One region of the Streptomyces sp. NPDC023573 genome, then DNA from elsewhere that is predicted to be linked to it. Evidence: predicted binding sites of a transcription regulator. Region 1 holds the regulator's gene; the other holds the start of a gene.

Evidence for each region. The regulator HrcA, encoded in region 1, represses chaperone genes, less so after heat shock. The targets are predictions, from matches to a motif close to TTNGCACTCNGNNNNNCNGAGTGCNAA.
Region 2: the regulator HrcA is predicted to act here: its motif matches at 2,380-2,406, upstream of groL (chaperonin GroEL).

The regions. Positions count from the first base shown of each region.
Region 1 covers NZ_JBVHKB010000001.1:830,535-833,943, reverse strand. Annotated here, with positions in the region: gene ACZ32T_RS03820 (DUF3097 domain-containing protein) at 1-160, opposite strand, end outside; gene ACZ32T_RS03815 (MBL fold metallo-hydrolase) at 186-908, opposite strand; gene hrcA (heat-inducible transcriptional repressor HrcA) at 1,074-2,090, shown strand; gene dnaJ (molecular chaperone DnaJ) at 2,091-3,230, shown strand; gene ACZ32T_RS03800 (nitronate monooxygenase) at 3,352-3,409, shown strand, end outside.
Region 2 covers NZ_JBVHKB010000002.1:723,286-726,694, forward strand. Annotated here, with positions in the region: gene ACZ32T_RS09910 (NADase-type glycan-binding domain-containing protein) at 1-474, shown strand, start outside; gene groL (chaperonin GroEL) at 595-2,217, opposite strand; gene ACZ32T_RS09920 (cold-shock protein) at 2,526-2,732, opposite strand; gene ACZ32T_RS09925 (MoaD/ThiS family protein) at 3,171-3,409, opposite strand, start outside.

The DNA.
Region 1 (3,409 bases):
GGGTGACCGTCGGCCCCTGGGCCGTCTTCTCACACCGGATCACCGCCCCGCAGAAGCCGGTGACGGCCTCCTCGACCACCAGACCGGGCTCGGCGGGGACCTCGGGGGCGGGGGCGGACTTCTTCCACGGCGGGGTCAGATCCGGCTGGTAGCTGCGCATGGCAGCACGATAATCGGGGCAGCGTTCACGACACGCCGAACCGGACCGCCAGGTGCTCACGCTGCGCCCGGACGAACGCCGCGTCCACCACCGCCCCGTGCCCCGGCACGTACAGCGCGTCCTCGCCACCCAGCTCCAGCAGCCGGTCCAGCGCGGCCGGCCAGTGGGAGGGGACCGCGTCCCGGCCCGCCTGCGGTTCGCCGGACTCCTCGACCAGATCGCCGCAAAGCACCACGACGGGCGAGCCCGGTACCAGCACCACGAGGTCGTGGCCGCTGTGACCGGGCCCCACATTGGCCAGCAGCACCTGGAAGCCGCCGCCGAGATCGAGCGTCCACTCGCCGCTCACCTGGTGCCGCGGGGCCACCAGGGCGTCCGTGGCCGCCGTGGCGTCCGCCTCGCTCATCCCGTGCCGCAGCGCGTCGGCGCGCAGCTCCTCGGCACCCCGCCCCAGCAGCTCCGCCGTGCCGACCGCCCCGTAGACCTCCGCCCCGGAGAAGGCGGCGGTGCCCAGCACATGGTCGAAGTGCGGATGGCTCAGTGCGATATGCGTCACCCTGCGGCCCAGCAGGCCCTCGGCCTGGGTGCGCAGTCCGGCCCCCTCGCGGAGCGTCGCGCCGGTGTCGTAGAGCAGCGCACCGTCCGGCCCCGCCACCAGCGCGGCGGTCGCGTCCCAGACGGGGAGGCGCCGCCGCCCCGTAGCGTTGCCCAACCGCTCCCAGCCGAACTCTTCCCAAGAGACGTCCATACGACGACGCTATCGGCAACGACCTGCGCGGTCCCACGACGGCGTGGCCGGTCGCCCTTGCCCCGGGCCCACCCCGCCCCCGTACACTGACCGGGGGGATTGCTGGCACTCGAACGCACAGAGTGCCAGGCAGACGCCGAAGAACCACAGCTGGAGGTGTGCGCGGTGCTCAGCGAACGCAGACTCGAAGTGCTGCGCGCCATCGTTCAGGACTATGTCGGCACCGAGGAGCCCGTCGGCTCCAAGGCGCTCACGGAGCGGCACAGCCTCGGGGTCTCCCCGGCGACTGTCCGCAACGACATGGCGGTGCTGGAGGACGAGGGCTTCATCGCCCAGCCTCACACGAGTGCGGGGCGCATTCCGACGGACAAGGGCTACCGTCTCTTTGTCGACAAGCTCGCGGGCGTCAAGCCCCTGTCGTCGCCGGAGCGCAGGGCCATTCAGAATTTCCTCGACGGCGCGGTCGACCTCGACGACGTCGTGGGCCGCACGGTCCGGCTGCTCGCGCAGCTGACCAGGCAGGTCGCCGTCGTGCAGTACCCCTCGCTGACCCGGTCGACGGTCCGGCACGTGGAGCTGCTGTCGCTGGCTCCGGCCCGCCTGATGCTCGTCCTGATCACGGACACGGGCCGGGTCGAACAGCGTATGATCGACTGTCCCGCGCCGTTCGGTGACACCTCGCTGGCGGATCTGCGGGCCCGGCTCAACAGCCGGGTCGTCGGACGACGCTTCGCGGACGTCCCGCGGCTGGTGCAGGACCTGCCGGAGTCCTTCGAGACCGAGGACCGGGGAACCGTATCGACGGTCCTCTCCGTCCTCCTCGAGACTCTGGTCGAAGAAACGGAGGAGCGGCTGATCATCGGCGGCACCTCCAATCTCACCCGTTTCGGGCACGACTTCCCTGTGATGATCCGGCCGGTGCTGGAGGCATTGGAGGAGCAGGTCGTGCTGCTGAAGCTGCTCGGTGAGGCAACGGACTCAGGCATGACCGTACGGATCGGGCACGAGAACGCCCACGAGGGCCTCAACTCCACGTCCGTCGTCGCGGTCGGCTACGGTTCGGGCGACGAGGCAGTCGCCAAACTCGGCGTGGTCGGACCGACCCGCATGGACTACCCCGGAACGATGGGAGCGGTACGCGCAGTGGCACGTTACGTCGGACAGATCCTGGCGGATTCGTAAGTGGCCACGGACTACTACGCCGTACTAGGCGTGCGCCGCGACGCATCTCAGGACGAGATCAAGAAGGCATTCCGTCGGCTCGCCCGCGAGCTGCACCCGGATGTCAACCCGGATCCGAAGACCCAGGAGCGGTTCAAGGAGATCAACGCCGCTTACGAGGTTCTGTCGGACCCGCAGAAGAAGCAGGTCTACGACCTCGGTGGCGACCCGCTGTCCCAGTCGGGCGGCGGCGGTGGCGCTGGAGGGTTCGGAGCCGGCGGCTTCGGCAACTTCAGCGACATCATGGACGCGTTCTTCGGCAACGCCGCACAGCGCGGGCCCCGTTCGCGGACCCGTCGCGGCCAGGACGCCATGATCCGCCTGGAGATCGACCTCAACGAGGCGGCCTTCGGCACGACCAAGGACATCCAGGTCGACACGGCGGTCGTCTGTACGACCTGCAGTGGCGAGGGCGCCGCACCCGGCACCTCCGCGCAGACCTGTGACATGTGCCGCGGCCGTGGCGAGGTCTCCCAGGTCACGAGGTCCTTCCTCGGCCAGGTCATGACCTCGCGGCCCTGCCCGCAGTGCCAGGGCTTCGGCACGGTCGTGCCGACCCCCTGCCCCGAGTGCGCCGGTGACGGCCGCATCCGCTCGCGGCGCACCCTCACCGTGAAGATCCCCGCCGGTGTCGACAACGGCACCCGGATCCAGCTCGCGGGCGAGGGCGAGGTCGGCCCCGGCGGCGGCCCCGCCGGCGACCTGTACGTCGAGATCCACGAGGTCTCGCACGCCGTGTTCCAGCGGCGCGGCGACGACCTGCACTGCACGGTCACCATCCCGATGACGGCCGCGGCGCTCGGCACCCAGGTGCCGCTGGAGACGCTCGACGGGCTGGAGGAGATCGACATCAGGCCGGGCACCCAGTCCGGCCAGTCGGTCCCGCTGCACGGGCGCGGCATCACGCACCTGCGTGGCGGCGGGCGCGGCGACCTGATCGTGCACGTCGAGGTCCTGACCCCGACGAAGATGGACCCCGAGCAGGAGCGCCTCCTGCGGGAGCTGTCCAAGCTGCGTGGCGAGGAGCGGCCCACCGGTCAGTTCCAGCCCGGGCAGCAGGGGCTCTTCTCCCGTCTGAAGGACGCCTTCAACGGCCGCTGAACCCTGTCACCGCACCGCCCGCCGGTCCCGTACCGGCGGGCGGTGCGGTGCGTGCGGTGGTCCTCCGCCGTGCGAAAGGGGCTGATTCGGCACGGTCCGCGGGACGTGGCACGATGCGGGCATGTCCTTGGCGCTGACCGATCTCTGCCGGTACCCGATCGTGCAGGCCCCGATGGCGG
Region 2 (3,409 bases), on a different contig from region 1:
GCCACCAAGGACCACTTCGCCAAGCGCGCGATGGTCGCCCCCAACGACCTCGCGGCATCCCGCTCGTGGACCGGCCACAAGCCGCAGCTCGCCTTCGACAAGGTGAACAACACGTGGTGGGGCCCCGGAGTCGACCAGTCCGGTGAGGGCGAGTGGATCGAGGCCCGCTTCGACCAGCCGACCCGGCTGCTGGACGTGATCATCACGCCGGGCGTCTCCGTCAAGGCCGACGACCTCAACAAGTCCGCGCTGCCGCAGCGCCTCAAGGCGACGATCACGACGAAGGACGGAAAGCAGACGACCCGCCGGCTGACCCTGGACCAGGGCACCGGCGGCCAGCGGCGGGCCTTCCGCGTCGGCGATGCCGTCAAGGTGCGCTTCACCGTGGAGTCGGCCCACGCCGCGTCCTCGGACAAGCAGGTGGCCATCGCCGAGATCGAGTTCTTCGGCCCGTCGAACACCGACGGGTCCTGACCCGGCCCCACCAGAGCGCCGCGCAGCGGCGACAACGACGACGCCGGCCCCCGGGAACGAATCCCGGGGGCCGGCGTCGTACGGATACCGCGGTACTGCCTGGAGCTGCTGATCCGAGGATCAGAAGTCCATGTCACCGCCCGGCATGCCGCCCGGAGCGGCCGCGGAGGCCTTCTCCGGCTTGTCGGCGATGACGGCCTCGGTGGTGAGGAAGAGCGCGGCGATGGACGCGGCGTTCTGCAGAGCGGAGCGCGTGACCTTCGCCGGGTCGATGATGCCCTCGGCGATCATGTCGACGTACTCGCCGGTCGCGGCGTTGAGGCCGTGACCGATCGGCAGGTTGCGCACCTTCTCGACGATGACGCCACCCTCGAGACCACCGTTGACGGCGATCTGCTTGAGCGGGGCCTCCAGCGCGAGCTTCACGGCGTTGGCGCCCGTGGCCTCGTCACCGGTCAGGTCGAGCTTCTCGAAGACGGCCGAGGCCTGGAGCAGAGCCACGCCACCACCGGCGACGATGCCCTCCTCGACGGCGGCCTTGGCGTTGCGCACCGCGTCCTCGATGCGGTGCTTGCGCTCCTTGAGCTCCACCTCGGTGGCGGCGCCGGCCTTGATGACGGCCACGCCGCCGGCCAGCTTCGCGAGGCGCTCCTGGAGCTTCTCGCGGTCGTAGTCCGAGTCGGAGTTCTCGATCTCGGCACGGATCTGCTTGACGCGACCCTGGACCTGGTCGCTCTCGCCGCCACCGTCGACGATGGTCGTCTCGTCCTTGGTGATGACGACCTTGCGAGCGGTGCCGAGCAGGTCGAGACCGGCGTTCTCGAGCTTGAGACCGACCTCCTCGGAGATGACGGTGCCACCGGTGAGGATGGCGATGTCGCCGAGCATGGCCTTGCGGCGGTCACCGAAGCCCGGAGCCTTGACGGCGACGGACTTGAAGGTGCCACGGATCTTGTTGACGACCAGGGTCGACAGAGCCTCGCCCTCGACGTCCTCCGCGATGATCAGCAGCGGCTTGCCCGACTGCATGACCTTCTCGAGCAGCGGAAGGAGGTCCTTCACGTTGCTGATCTTGGAGTTGACGATCAGGATGTACGGGTCGTCGAAGGACGACTCCATACGCTCCATGTCGGTGGCGAAGTAGGCCGAGATGTAGCCCTTGTCGAAGCGCATACCCTCCGTGAGCTCGAGCTCCAGACCGAAGGTCTGGGACTCCTCGACGGTGATGACGCCTTCCTTGCCGACCTTGTCCATCGCCTCGGCGATCTTGGCGCCGATCTCGGTGTCGGCGGCGGAGATGGAGGCCGTCGAAGCGATCTGCTCCTTGGTCTCCACGTCCTTCGCCTGCTCCAGCAGAGCGGCGGAGACGGCCTCGACGGCCTTCTCGATGCCACGCTTCAGAGCCATCGGGTTGGCTCCCGCGGCGACGTTGCGCAGGCCCTCGCGGACGAGCGCCTGGGCGAGAACGGTGGCGGTGGTCGTACCGTCGCCGGCGACGTCGTCCGTCTTCTTGGCGACCTCCTTGACCAGCTCCGCACCGATCTTCTCGTACGGGTCCTCGAGCTCGATCTCCTTGGCGATGGAAACACCATCGTTGGTGATCGTGGGCGCGCCCCACTTCTTCTCGAGGACGACGTTACGGCCCTTGGGGCCGAGGGTGACCTTGACGGCGTCGGCGAGCTGGTTCATCCCGCGCTCGAGACCGCGCCGTGCCTCCTCGTCGAACGCGATGATCTTGGCCATGTGAAGTGGTCCTCCCGGACAGGGGTGGATTCTCCGGACCGAGTGGCGCCCGCGACGGACGGCCAGCGTGCTCAGTGGTTCCTTGCCCCACTGGGCCTGCGGGCCTCACCGGCCCGGTCCAAGTTTCTGTCACTCTCACCTGGAGAGTGCTAACGCCAATGATTAGCACTCGACCCCTTCGAGTGCAAGCGTCCGCCTCGGGATGTGGACAACCTGGAGGGGTGTGCGGACGCACGTGAGGCCCGTACCCCTGGCCGGGGTACGGGCCTCACGTGCGTGAGTAGTGTCGTCGGACGACCGCGCCGAGCTCAGCCGACGGCGAGCTTGACCATGTCCGCCTGCGGCCCCTTCTGGCCCTGCGAGATCTCGAATTCAACTCGCTGACCCTCTTCGAGGGTGCGGTACCCGTCCATCTGGATCGCGCTGTAGTGGACGAAAACATCCGCACCACCGTCGACCGCGATGAAGCCGTACCCCTTCTCCGCGTTGAACCACTTGACGGTGCCCTGAGCCATGCCTAACTCCCCTATTACTGGCCCTTGCACGAGCGCCGCACTTCGCGGGCCCGGGTCAGAACTCACCCTCCGACAGGAGAGGGTGGCGTGCGCCGGAACGCGTCGACCGCGGCCGAATGTATCTGCCCAACTGCCCTCTGCAACAGGTCAATCGGACGAGAATTCTGGGCACAGGCGACCGCCCGCAATGGGGGAACTCACAAGATTCCAGGACAAGTCGGGCCTGACAAAGGCCACTTATGCCGCAAGGAGTTCACTTACTTTGGCTGCTTCTTGTCGCGGCCGGGCGCATTCTCATATGCGGGCGGCACGGGCAGCTGCGGGGACTTCCCAAACTGTACCGTGCTCAACCATGCAGAATGACCCCCTCCGCTTTCCGGCGGAGAGGGCCACTGTGCTCACGTCATGCGGTCGGGCGTCCTGTGACCCCGGGGGCGATCAGCCTCCGGCGACGGCCGGAATGATCGACACGCCCGCGCCGTCCGGGGTGACCGCGTCCAGGCCGCCCTCGAAGCGCACGTCGTCGTCGTTGACGTACACGTTGACGAAGCGGCGCAGTTTGCCCTGGTCGTCCAGGACGCGGGCGCCGATGCCCGGGTGGTTCTGCTCCAGGGACGCGATGACCTCGGAGAGGGTCGCACCCTCCGCCGGGACCTCGGCCTGACCGCCCGTGTAGG